DNA from 2 places in the Janthinobacterium sp. PSPC3-1 genome. Region 1 is predicted to be linked to the other one. Evidence: predicted binding sites of a transcription regulator. Region 1 holds the regulator's gene; the other holds the start of a gene.

Region 1 (6,736 bases):
GTTTTCCAAGGCCAAGCTGACGCGCCTGCAAGGCGTCAAGCCGACCGACGTGGCCAACGGCGCCTTCATTTCGTATGACAGCCGCAATGAATTATTCAATATGGAAAACAGCGACAGCGGCACCAGTTCCCCCGGCGCCGGCAGCGTGCGCATGGTGATCCAGCCGAAGAACAAGCCGGCGGCGGAGAAAGCCCCCGCCGCGCCTGCGCCAGGGAAGAAATAATGGACAATAATGTACGTTGCGGCAGCACCCTGATCGTGCGGGGGCTGCAGAAAACCTATGGCAAGCGGCAAGTCGTGCATGATGTGTCGCTGCAAGTCGAATGCGGCGAAGTGGTGGGCCTGCTGGGTCCGAACGGCGCCGGCAAGACCACCTCGTTCTACATGATCGTCGGCCTGGTGCCGTCCGATGGCGGCACCATCGATATCAGCGGCGTCGACATTTCCAGCCTGCCGATCCACCGCCGCGCGCAGATGGGCCTGTCCTACCTGCCGCAGGAAGCGTCGGTGTTTCGCAAGCTGACGGTGGAAGACAATATCCGCGCCGTGCTGGAAATCCAGACAGTCGACGGCCGGCCCCTGAAAAAGGCCGAAATCGAAGAACGCCTCGACAAACTGCTGGCCGACTTGCAAATTGAAAAGCTGCGCGAAAACCAGGCGCTGTCGCTGTCGGGCGGCGAGCGGCGCCGCGTGGAAATCGCCCGCGCGCTGGCCACCGACCCGCGTTTCGTGCTGCTCGACGAACCGTTCGCCGGCGTCGATCCGATCGCCGTGATCGAAATCCAGCGCATCGTGCGGTTTTTGAAGGAACGCAATATCGGCGTGCTGATCACCGACCATAATGTGCGCGAAACGCTGGGCATCTGCGACCGCGCCTACATCATCAACCAGGGCTCGGTGCTGGCGTCGGGCCGGCCCGACGACATCATCGCCAACGAGTCGGTACGCCGGGTGTATCTGGGCGAACACTTCCGCATGTAAGCCAATGAAACAATCCCTGCAACTGCGCACCTCGCAGCACCTGGCACTGACGCCGCAATTACAGCAATCGATACGCCTGCTGCAACTGTCCACGCTGGAATTGCACCAGGAGCTGGAGCAATTGCTGACCGATAATCCCTTGCTGGAACGGCTCGACGATCCGCTCGACCGCTCGCTGCGCCTGCTGTCCGATGGCGCCCTGAGTTCGACCGCCGCCCCCGGCGAAGCGCCACCGGCGCCGCCGGGCCAGGAAGCGCCGGCGCCAGCCGCCGAAGCGGAGTCGTTTGACGGCGATGGCGGCGAGAGCACGGCCGCGTCCGAGGGCGGCGACAGCGACTGGAACGAGGCCAGCCGCGGCAAGGCGCCCGATGACGAGGATTCCCGTCCGCAACTGGAGGCCCATCACTGCACCTTGCGCGAACACCTGATGGAACAGATGCGCGTGACCGTGCTGGAGCTGCGCGACCGCGCGCTGGTGGAATTGATCATCGATGCGCTCGACGACAATGGCTACCTGGAAGAGCCGCTCGACGATATCCTGGCGCGCCTGCCGGAAGAACTGGAAGTCGATGCGGATGAGCTGCGCACGGCGCTGTCGCTGCTGCAAAGTTTCGACCCGGCCGGCGTGGGTGCGCGCAATGCGTCCGAATGCCTGGCGCTGCAGATCAAACGCTTGCCGCAGGTGGCGCTGGTGACGCGGCGCATGGCCTTGAACATCGTCGAGAAACACCTGACCTGGTTCGCCCAGCGCGACTTCAACAAGCTCAAGAAAGCCCTCGACTGCGACGATGAAGACTTGCGCGAAGCACAGACCGTGATTCGCTTGTGCAACCCGCATCCGGGCGCCGTGTTCGCTTCCGACGTGTCCGATTACGTGGTGCCGGACGTGGTGGTCAAGCGGGCCCGCAATGGCTGGCAGGTATCGCTCAACAATGACGTCATGCCGCGCCTGCGCGTGAACGCCATGTACGCCAACCTGCTCAAGCAGGGCAAGGGCGAAGGCGGCATGGGTGCGCAGTTGCAGGAAGCCAAGTGGCTGATCAAGAACATGCGCCAGCGCTTCGACACCATCCTGCGCGTGGCGCAGGCGATCGTGGAACGGCAAAAGGATTTTTTCTCGCACGGCGCAGTTGCCATGCGGCCACTTGTGCTTCGCGAAATAGCTGATACACTGGGTTTACACGAGAGTACTATCTCGCGGGTAACAACCCAAAAGTACATGCTGACCCCGCATGGAATGTTTGAGTTGAAGTATTTCTTTGGCAGCCACGTCGCCACCGAAGCAGGAGGGGAGGCGTCATCGACGGCGATACGGGCCTTGATCGTGCAATTGACAGGAGCAGAGAACCCTAAAAATCCTTTATCCGACAGTAAGATTGCGGACATGCTGGGGGAACAAGGCATGGTGATTGCGCGACGTACTGTTGCCAAATACCGGGAAGCGTTGAAAATTCCGCCAGTGAGTCTGCGTAAGTCTTTGTAGTTTTTTCGGTTCCTCTGCGGGCCGGAACGATGGACACCGCACGAACCCGATCATCTTTAGGAGTGTGTATGAATCTCACCATCAGCGGACATCATCTCGAAGTGACACCAGCCATCCGTGAATACGTACAAACCAAACTGGAGCGCGTGAAACGCCATTTCGATCACGTTATCGATATTGCCGTGATTCTGACCGTCGACAACCTCAAAGAGAAAGAAAAACGCCAGAAGGCCGAAGTGAATCTGCGACTGAGCGGCAAGACCGTCTACGTGGAAAGCCTGGCGCAAGACCTGTATGCCGCGATCGACAGCCTGATCGACAAGCTGGACCGGCAAGTGATGAAGTACAAAACCAAAGTGCAAGGGCACGGTAAAGAGGCGATCAAGCATCTGCCAGACAACACTCCTGAAGAAGCCGCCGCCGTCTAGGCCTGCCGCTCCAGATTGTTGTGATCAACTAAGGGCGCGCTGTTTTATCTTCGCGCCCTTTTTTGCGCCCATTTTTCCGGCTCAGTTACGCTCGCGGTGGCGCAGCACGACCCGTTCGCGGTCGGCAAAATACTGCGCCAGGTGTTCCGCCATATACACCGAACGGTGCTGGCCACCCGTGCAGCCGAGTGCGACCGTCAGATAGCTGCGGTTGTCGGACTTGAACGACGGCAGCCACTTTTCCACGAAATCGCGGATATCCGCAAACAGTTCCAGCGCGCTGGGCTGGGCGTCCAGAAAAGCGATCACGGGCGCATCGCGGCCATCGAGCGGCCGCAACGCCAGGTCGTAATACGGATTGGGCAGGGCCCGCACGTCGAACACGAAATCGGCATCCAGCGGCACGCCCAGCTTGAAGGCGAACGACTCGAAGAACAGGGTCAGCGGCGCGCGTTCGGAGGCGACGATATCCTTGACCCAGGCGCGCAGCTTGTTGGCGCTCAGTTCCGAAGTATCGATCACATGGCCCAGTTGCTGGATCGCCGACAGCCGCTCGCGCTCCTCCGAAATGCATTCGATCAGCGTGCGGCGGCTGGCCGGATTCTCACCTGGAAGCAACTCATGCGACAAAGGATGGCTGCGCCGCGTTTCCGAAAAGCGCGCCACCAGCGAGTGCGTGGTGGCGGTCAGAAACAGCACCTTGACATCATGCCCCTGCGCACGCAGCAGTGACACATTGTGTGGCAGGTTGGCCAGCGATTCGGCACTGCGTGCGTCGACCGCGACACCGAGCCTGCTGGTTCCTTCGTCGAGCAAGGTCTGCACCAGGCTTGGCAACAAGGCAGGCGGCAGATTGTCGACACAGTAATAACCGGTATCTTCCAGCACCTTGAGTGCGACAGATTTGCCGGAGCCGGAGATGCCGGTAAGTAGAATGATGTGCATAGGCGCGATCATACAATAAAGATTGCCTGTGCGCCCCCGCAACAAATTTCTTTGCAAATCATTGCATTTGATTATGAAGATCTGGCTGGGCAAAGTGGGGTTTGACCGCGGCTTTAATCACCACGCATTGCCTGTCTAACGGTTCGCCCTTGCAACGCCTAGTCTCCGCTCATTGCCAATCGTTGCCGCTCCATGAACTCCTGCAAGGTATCGATCCCCCTCAGCTGCAAGATGGTATTGCGCACGGCCGCTTCCAGCAGCACGGCGATATTGCGGCCGGCGGCGACGGGGATGACGACCTTGCGCACGGGCAGGCCCAGCACGTCTTCGGTGGGGAACAGGAAAGGCAGGCGCTCGACTTCCTCTTCCAGCGCGTTGCGGCGCACCAGATGCACGATCAGTTTCAAACGCATCTTGCGGCGCACGGCCGTCTCGCCAAAGATGGCCTTGATGTCGAGCAGGCCCAGGCCGCGCACTTCGAGCAGGTTCTGCAGCAGCGGCGGGCAGCGGCCTTCGATCATGTTGGGGGCGATGCGCGAGAACTCGACGGCGTCGTCGGCCACCAGGCCGTGGCTGCGTGAAATGAGTTCGAGCCCCAGCTCGCTCTTGCCCAGGCCCGAGTCGCCCGTGATCAGTACGCCCACGCCCAACACGTCCATGAATACGCCGTGCATGATGATGCGCTGTGCCAGCTTTTTCGACAGGTAGACGCGCAGGAAGTCGATCACTTGCGCGGCCGGCAGCGGAGTGGAAAACAGCGGGATATTCTGCTCGTCGCAGATGGCGAGGATGTCGGGCGGCGTTTCCAGGCCTTGCGCGATGATCAGCGCGGGCGGGCCGCCGGCGATCAGTTCGCCGATCACGTGGGTACGTGTATTGACCTTCAGGCGCTGGTAGTAATTGATTTCCTGGTGGCCAAATACCTGGATGCGGCCCGGGTGGATCAGGTTCAAGTGGCCGACTTGGTCGGCGGCCGACGAGACGTCGCCCGAGATCAGGCGCTCGCCGCCGGGAAAGCCGGCGAACCAGCCCAGTTGCAGACTTTCGCGATTGTCGTCGTACAGGCGTTGTATCGTCAGCGGCGTTTGCAACATGGCAGTTTTCTTCAGGAGTGGAGGAGTTCCTGAAGTTTAACCCGCCGCTTGCAGACTGGGTTGCCAATTGACGATGCGCGAATGCACGGATTTCGGTTCCGGATCGGTGGCCAGCGCCGTGCGGAAGGCGTCGTCGGAAAACATTTCGGCGATTTCCGACAGGATTTCCAGGTGTTGCTGGGTCACATGGTCGGGGATCAGCAGGAAAAACAGCAGGCTGACCGGCTTGCCGTCCGGCGACTCGAACGGGATCGGTTCGGCCAGGCGCACGAAGGCGCCCAGCGGCGCTTTCAAGGTCTTGGTGCCCTTGATGCGGCCATGCGGCACGGCGACGCCATGGCCGAGGCCGGTCGAGCCCAGGCGTTCACGGGCAAACAGATTGTCCGATACGGTAGAGCGGGCGATGCCGTAGTTGTTTTCGAAGATCAGGCCGGCTTGCTCGAAAGCGCGCTTTTTGCTGGAGACTTCCAGGTCCAGGAGCACGTTTTCGAGGGATAATATTTTGCTAAGATTAGTCATGACACTCAATGAAATGGTGCAATGCGCAGAGGGCTTGCGAGCCGAATTATAGGCCTGTTTGTGTGGCCTGTAACGCCAATTCTCAACAGTATATGCTCGCTGCCGGCGCAGTGGGCACTCTGGCGGGAGAAGCAAACATTTTATCAAAAAAATAACGTCAAAGGGAATTAGCTATTTCTTGATTGAAAACGAATCTCCTGCCGGTTTTTCCGTCGCCGAATGCCGATTTTCCGACTTTTCAGCGTTTTGTGTTACTTGCATCATCAACGCTGGCGTTGTTTTAAAACACAGCCAGCATTCCTGAAAGCATCATTCTGCGCGCTTCGGGCGGCCATGACCAGTACTTATTGGCGTGCGTTGCGCAGATTGCCGGGCAGCTTGCCGGTGCTGAAGTTGCTGCGCCAGGGGTTGATGTCCAGCCCGCCGCGGCGCGTGTAGCGCGCGTAGACCGACAATTTTTGCGGCTTGCACTGGCGCAAGATGTCGACAAAGATGCGCTCGACGCATTGTTCATGGAATTCATTGTGTTCGCGGAAACCGATCAGGTAGCGCAGCAGGCTTTCCTGGTCGATCTGCGGTCCCGCATACTCGATCTGCACGCTGCCCCAGTCCGGCTGGCCGGTCACCAGGCAATTCGATTTGAGCAGGTGCGACACCAGTTTTTCTTCCACCGGCGCCTCGTCCAGCGCCGCTTTCAACAGTTGCGGCGAGGGCGTGTAGTCGGTGATTTCCAGGTCCAGGCGGTCCAGCAGCACGCCGTCGAATTCGCCCATCTTCAGCTTGCCGAAGTCTTCCTGCAAGGTCAGTTCCACCTGCACCGGCGCGCCGAAGCCGTTCGACAGATCCTGTTTCAGCAGGGCCAGCAGCGCTTGCGGGCTGTCCAGTTTGGTCTGGTTGAACGAGTTCAGGTACAGCTTGAACGATTTCGATTCGATGATATTGGGCGAGTCGGCCGGCGCGCTGACCTTGGCCACGGCCACTTGCGGCTTGCCGCGCAGGTTCAGCCACGACAATTCGTAGGCGTTCCAGATATCGAGGCCAAAGAAGGGCAGGGTGCCGCGCAGTTCCAGCTCGTCGCGCTTGCCCTGGCGCGGAATCGGAAACAGCAGTTCCGGCGCGTAATCGCTGCGGTAGGCGGAGCTTTTGCCCAGGGGGGACAGTTCGGCGAGATCAATGGTGGTGGTCATGGTGATGGCGTAAATTCAGTCAAGGACGAATGGTAGCCTATTTCGGGGTCAGACCCGTCGGACTCGGCGTCCCCGTCTGACCCCAGCTTTTCACTTGGC
Region 2 (6,736 bases), on a different contig from region 1:
ACCTCAGTCATAAAAACGCATTATGCCCGATCCACGCCGCCGGATGGACCATGCCCGCTGGTGCGGCGCAGCAAAAAAAGCCATGTCAATATTACGAATAGCGTAGTACGATTACGCATTAAGGAGTAATTCAAACGACAAGGAGATCCATCTTGAACAACGCTAGCCTCACCACCAATGCGGCGGCCTGTCCTTTCGGACACGGCCGGGGCGCCGCCGGGCAAACCCCCACCGGCTGCCCGGTCAGCCCCCGGGCGGCGAACTTCGATCCTTTCTCGGACGGTTACCAGCAGGATCCGCCCGAGTACGTGCGCTGGGCGCGCGAGCAGGAACCGGTGTTCTACAATCCGGCCATGGGCTACTGGGTGGTCACCCGCTACGACAGCATCAAGGCCATCTTTCGCGACAATATCGCCTTCAGTCCGTCGATCGCGCTGGAGAAAATCACGCCGACCGGCGACGAGGCGAACGCGGTGCTGGCCTCCTACAGCTATGGCATGGGCCGCACCCTCGTCAACGAGGACGAGCCGACCCACATGGCGCGCCGCCGCGTGCTGATGGATCCGTTCACTCCCGGCGAACTGACGCAGCATGAACCGGTGGTGCGCAAGCTCGCGCGCGAGTATGTAGACCGTTTCATCGACGACGGCAAGGCGGACCTGGTCGACCAGATGCTGTGGGAAGTGCCGCTCACCGTCGCGCTGCATTTCCTCGGCGTGCCCGAAGAGGACATGGATACCCTGCGCGAGTATTCGATCGCCCATACCGTCAACACCTGGGGCCGCCCCAGGCCGGACGAGCAGGTGGCGGTGGCGCACGCGGTAGGCAAGTTCTGGCAGTTCGCCGGCAAGGTGCTCGACAAGATGCGCCTCGACCCTTCCGGCCCCGGCTGGATGAAATATGGCATCCGCAAGCAGGCCGAGTATCCGGACGTGGTGACCGACTCCTACCTGCACTCGATGATGATGGCCGGCATCGTGGCGGCGCACGAGACCACCGCCAATGGGACCGCCAATGCCTTGAAGCTGCTGCTGCAGCATCCGCGCGCATGGCGCGAGATCTGCGACGACCCAGGCCTGATCCCGAACGCGGTCGACGAGTGCTTGCGGCACAACGGCTCGGTGGCCGCCTGGCGGCGCCTGGCCACCCGGGATGTGACCATCGAGGGCGTCGACATCCCGGCCGGCGCCAGGCTGTTGATCGTCACCTCGTCGGCCAACCACGACGAGCGCCACTTCCCGGACGCCGACCTGTTCGATATCCGGCGCGACAACGCCGGCGAACACCTGACATTCGGCTACGGCTCGCATCAATGCATGGGCAAGAACCTGGCGCGCATGGAGATGCAGATCTTCCTCGAGGAGTTCACCCGCCGCCTGCCGCACATGACGCTGAGCGAGCAGACGTTTTCCTATGTACCGAATACCTCGTTCCGCGGGCCGGAGCATTTGCTTGTGCAATGGGATCCGGCGCGCAATCCGGAACGCGCGAACCGGGCCCTGCTCGACGCGCGGGTGCCGGTGCGTATTGGCGAGCCTGCGCGCCACGCGATCACGCGCCCGGTGCGGGTGGCCAGCGTGACCCCGGTTGCCGAAGGCGTCGTCAAGCTGCGTTTTACCGCGCTCGATGGCGCCGCGCTGCCGCGCTGGACACCGGGCGCGCATATCGATATCGAGTGCGGCGCGCCGGCATTGATACGCCAGTATTCCCTGTGCGGCGACCCGGACGATGCCTCGGCCCTCGAGATCACGGTCCTGTGCGAGCCGGAAGGGCGCGGCGGCTCGGCCTGGATCCACGCCCATTTGCGCGCCGGCGATATGGTCCATATCCGCGGTCCGCGCAATCACTTCCGGATGGACGAATCGGCGCCCAGGGCGATCTTTATCGCCGGCGGCATCGGCATCACGCCGATCGGCGCAATGGCGCGCAGGGCGCGGGCGCTCGGCATGGCATACGAGCTGCATTACAGCGGCCGCAGCCGCAAGACCATGGCCTTTCTGGCTGAACTGGCGCAGCTGCATGGCGAGCGGCTGCACGTGCATGCCGGCGACGAAGGGCGGCGCAACGACCTGCCGGCATTGCTGGCCAACCCCGAGCCGGGCACGCAGATCTATGCCTGCGGTCCGGTGGGCATGCTGCGGGCGCTGCAGGACTGCTGCGCGGCCTGGCCCGGCGATGCCTTGAGAACCGAGCATTTTATTGCGACCGCGACGGTGCTCGATCCGGCGAAGGAGCATGCCTTCGAGCTGGAACTGCGCGACTCGGGCAGGGTCGTCGGCGTCAGGGCCGACCAGACCGTGCTGGCGGCGCTGCGGGCGGCCGGCGTCGAGGTCCGCAGCGACTGCGAAGAGGGGCTGTGCGGCTCGTGCGAAGTGCAGGTGCTGGCAGGCCAGGTCGACCACCGCGATGTGGTCCTGACGCGCGCCGAACGGGAGGCCAGCGTGAAGATGATGGCTTGCTGTTCGCGCGCGGCGGGAAAAAAGCTGGTGCTGGCGCTTTGACATGCGGGAGCGGCCGGCGCAGTGCGCGGCGCTGACAATAACTATAAAGGAGACGGAAATGAGGAGACGGCAATGAGGAGACGGCAATGAGCGGCAGGATCAATATCGAGCAGGTCATCGATGGCAGTACCTTCGGCAGGAGCCAGGTCCTGATTGTCGCCTTGTGCGGCATGTGCCTGGTGATGGATGGTTTCGACGTGCAGTCCATGGCTTATGTGGCCCCCGCACTGATCCAGGAATGGGGACTGAGCAAGGAAGTGCTGTCGCCGGTATTTGGCGCCGGCCTGTTCGGCATGCTGGTGGGCTCGCTGGCCTTCAGCACCCTGGCCGACAGGATCGGCCGGCGGCCGGTGCTGATCGGCGCGACCATGTTCTTTTCGGTGTGCATGCTGCTGACCGCCTTCGCCACTTCGATTCCGCAGCTTGTCGGCTTCAGGTTCGCCGCCGGCCTGGGCCTGGGCTGCATCATGCCCAATGCGATGGCGCTGGCGGGCGAGTATAGTCCGCGCCGTACCCGGGTCAGCGTCATGATGCTGGTCTCGTGCGGCTTTACCCTCGGTGGCGTGATCGGCGGGTTGATCAGCGCCGTGCTGATCCCCGCATGGGGCTGGCGTTCGGTATTCGTCGTCGGTGGCGCCGTTCCGCTGCTGCTCGGCGTGATCATGTGGTGGCGCCTGCCGGAGTCGATCCAGTTCCTGGCGTTCAAAAAGGGCAGCCAGCAGCAGATGCGCAAGAACCTGCTGCTGGTTGCGCCCGGCCTGCAGCTGCCGGACGATGCGCAGCTGGTGCTCGATGAACCGGCAAAAACCAGGGGTGGAGCGGTGGCCTCGCTGTTCAAAGACGGGCGCGCAAGAGTCACCACGCTGCTGTGGATCGTGAATTTTGCCAATCTGCTGGCCATGTATTTCTTGTCGAACTGGCTGCCGACCGTCATGCGTGAAGCCGGTTATTCGACGCAGAACGCCGTGCTGGCCGGTACCACCTTGTGGATCGGCGGGGTGGCCGGCACGCTGGCACTGGGGCGCATCATCGACCGCGTCGGGTTCACCCCGGTGCTGACGGCCACCTTCGTGCTGGCCATCGTGTCGACCGCCCTGATCGGCAATCCGCTGGTCGCCGCGTCGCTGGGCGCCATTTTCCTGATGATCTTCATCAGCGGTTTTACCATTATCGGCGGCCAGCCCGCGCTGAACGCGCTGGCGGCGACGTATTACCCGACCGAGCTGCGTTCCACCGGCATCGGCTGGAGCCTGGGGATAGGACGCATCGGTTCGGTGATCGGGCCGGTACTGGGCGGCTACCTGATGCATCTGCAGTGGCCCCAAAGCCAGCTCTTCATCGCTGCGGCCGTGCCGGCGCTCGTCTCGCTGCTGGGCATTGTCGCGATTCGATACTCGGCCGGCTTCCTGCTGCGCACGCGACAGGCGGCGGGCGCCGAACTGTCGCATTAGCCGTGGGGCAGGCGCACCATCATGGTGCACCTGCTGCACGGCGGTGCGCGATTCTCACTTTCCCCTTCCTGATGCCGGCCCCGGCATTGGCATGCATCGTGCTTTGGTAGTGCTTATTTGCTTGCACAAGCGCCTGCCATGCCCGACTGCACTACCGCCATCTCTTCGACCGTTGCCGAGCCTTCCCATGGGGCGTGGCAGGCGCAGCTGACGCTGGGCTTTGCCCTGCATGGCGATGTCAGCCGCCTGGTCGAGCGCCGCCACAGCGGCCCGCTGCGGGTGCAAAAGCCGCTGTATCCGGAAGGCGGCGCGGTCTGCCACGCCATTATCGTGCACCCGCCGGGCGGGGTGGTCGGTGGCGATCAGCTGGCGGTCGACGCCACGGTGGGCGCTGGCGCGCATGCCTTGCTCACGTCTCCGGGCGCGGCCAAGTGGTACCGCGCCAACGGCCATGTCTCGGGCCAGCACATCGTGCTGCGCGCGGGCGCCGGGGCGGCCATCGAATGGCTGCCGCAAGAGAGCATTTTCTTCGACCAGGCCTGCGTGCGCCTGCGCCATGAAGTCGAACTGGCGCAAGACGCCAGTTACCTCGGCCTCGATATCGTCTGCCTGGGCCGCAGCGCCTCGGGCGAATCGTTCAATACGGGCAGCATCAGCCAGCATACGCAGATCCGCCGCGGCGGCAAGCTGCTGTGGTGGGAGCAGGGCGTGCTGGCCGCCGGCGGCCCATTGATGCAAGGCGCGCTCGGCATGGCCGGCCACAGCGTGTGCGCCACCCTGCTGGCGGTCGGCGCGCCGTTGCCGGCACCAGTGCTGGCGGCGCTGCGCGACCTGGCCGTGCCCGAAGGCGCGCAGTTTGGCGCGACGCAAATGAAATCGGTGCTGGTGGTACGTTTGCTGTGCAACGACAGCGAGGCGGCGCGCCGCGTGATGCTGGCCGCGTGGCAGCTGCTGCGCCCGGCCCTGCTGGGGCGCGCGGCGGCGGTGCCCCGCATCTGGAATACCTGAACCTACAAAGGACAACCATGGATCTGACACCACGCGAAAAAGACAAGCTGCTCATTTTTACGGCCTCGCTGCTGGCCGAGCGGCGCCTGGCGCGCGGCCTGAAACTCAATTATCCGGAAGCGGTGGCGCTGATCAGCGCGGCCATCATGGAGGGCGCGCGCGACGGCAAGTCGGTGGCCCAATTGATGTCGGACGGCGCGCAGATCCTCACGCGCGACGACGTCATGGACGGCATCGCCGAAATGATCCCCGACATCCAGGTCGAGGCGACCTTTCCCGATGGCAGCAAGCTCGTTACCGTGCACAACCCGATACCGTAGTTACCCCAGCATTTTTACAGGAGCCGGACATGATCCCAGGCGAATACAGATTGGAAGAAGGCGAAATCAGCATCAACGCGGGCCGTACCACGGCTACCGTGGTGGTGGCCAATCGCGGCGACCGGCCGATACAGGTCGGCTCGCATTTTCATTTTTTTGAAGTCAACCCGGCGCTGTCCTTCGAGCGCTGGCGCGCCTATGGCATGCGCCTGAACATCGCCGCCGGCACCGCCGTGCGCTTCGAGCCGGGCCAGCAGCGCACCGTGGAACTGGTGGCGCTGGCTGGCGAGCGCAAGGTCTTCGGCTTCAATGGCGAAGTCATGGGCGAATTGAAAGATACTCCACCCGGAAAGGAATGAGATGGCCAGTATTCCCCGCAGCGCCTATGCCGAAATGTTCGGCCCGACCAAGGGTGACCGCATCCGCCTGGCCGACACGGAATTGTTCATCGAAGTCGAACACGATTACGCCATCTATGGCGAGGAAGTGAAATTCGGCGGCGGCAAGGTGATCCGCGACGGCATGGGCCAGTCGCAGCGCAATGCGGCCGAGGTGATGGATACCGTCATCACCAACGCCGTCATCGTCGATCACTGGGGCATCGTGAAGGCCGACATCGGCCTGAAAAACGGCCTGATCTTCGGCATCGGCAAGGCCGGCAATCCCGACATCCAGCCGGGCGTGACCCTGGCGATCGGCGGCGCCACCGAGATCATCGCCGGCGAAGGCATGATCGTCACGGCCGGCGGGGTCGACACCCACATCCACTTCATCTGCCCGCAGCAGATCGAGGAAGCGCTGATGAGCGGCGTGACCACCATGCTCGGTGGCGGCACCGGGCCGGCCGTCGGCACGGCCGCTACCACCTGCACGCCGGGGCCGTGGCATTTGCACTCGATGCTGGCGGCGGCCGACGCGTTCCCGATGAACCTGGGCTTCATGGGAAAAGGGAACGTGAGCCTGCCAATGCCCCTGGAAGAACAGGTGCGCGCCGGCGCCATCGGCCTGAAACTGCACGAGGACTGGGGCAGCACCCCGGCCGCCATCGACAATTGTCTGTCGGTGGCCGACCGCATGGATATCCAGGTGGCGCTGCACAGCGACACCCTCAACGAAGGGGGCTTCCTGGAACACACTCTGGCCGCCTTCAAGGACCGCACCATCCACACCTTTCACACGGAAGGGGCGGGCGGCGGCCACGCGCCGGACATTATCGCCGCCGTCGGCCAATCGAACGTGCTGCCGTCGTCGACCAATCCGACTCGCCCGTTCACCGTCAACACGCTCGACGAGCACCTGGACATGCTGATGGTGTGCCATCACCTGGACCCGGCGATCGCCGAGGACGTGGCCTTTGCCGAGTCGCGCATCCGCCGCGAAACGATCGCCGCCGAAGATATCCTGCACGACCTGGGGGCCATTTCGATGATGTCGTCCGACTCGCAGGCCATGGGCC

The links. Region 1 encodes sigma-54, which starts transcription at its own class of promoters, with help from an activator protein. Its sites were predicted from a motif close to TGGCANGNAANCTGCTTT; they were not measured.
Region 2: the regulator sigma-54 is predicted to act here: its motif matches at 4,040-4,057, upstream of ACP7B7_RS12000 (urease accessory protein UreD).

The regions. Positions count from the first base shown of each region.
Region 1 covers NZ_JAFCTQ010000002.1:268,064-274,799, reverse strand. Annotated here, with positions in the region: gene lptA (lipopolysaccharide transport periplasmic protein LptA) at 1-223, shown strand, start outside; gene lptB (LPS export ABC transporter ATP-binding protein) at 223-981, shown strand; gene ACP7B7_RS03430 (RNA polymerase factor sigma-54) at 986-2,464, shown strand; gene hpf (ribosome hibernation-promoting factor, HPF/YfiA family) at 2,533-2,892, shown strand; gene rapZ (RNase adapter RapZ) at 2,974-3,837, opposite strand; gene hprK (HPr(Ser) kinase/phosphatase) at 3,996-4,931, opposite strand; gene ACP7B7_RS03410 (PTS sugar transporter subunit IIA) at 4,968-5,450, opposite strand; gene queF (NADPH-dependent 7-cyano-7-deazaguanine reductase QueF) at 5,795-6,637, opposite strand.
Region 2 covers NZ_JAFCTQ010000009.1:77,669-84,404, forward strand. Annotated here, with positions in the region: gene ACP7B7_RS11985 (IclR family transcriptional regulator) at 1-11, opposite strand, end outside; gene ACP7B7_RS11990 (cytochrome P450/oxidoreductase) at 153-2,501, shown strand; gene ACP7B7_RS11995 (MFS transporter) at 2,588-3,952, shown strand; gene ACP7B7_RS12000 (urease accessory protein UreD) at 4,091-4,960, shown strand; gene ACP7B7_RS12005 (urease subunit gamma) at 4,978-5,280, shown strand; gene ACP7B7_RS12010 (urease subunit beta) at 5,310-5,639, shown strand; gene ureC (urease subunit alpha) at 5,641-6,736, shown strand, end outside.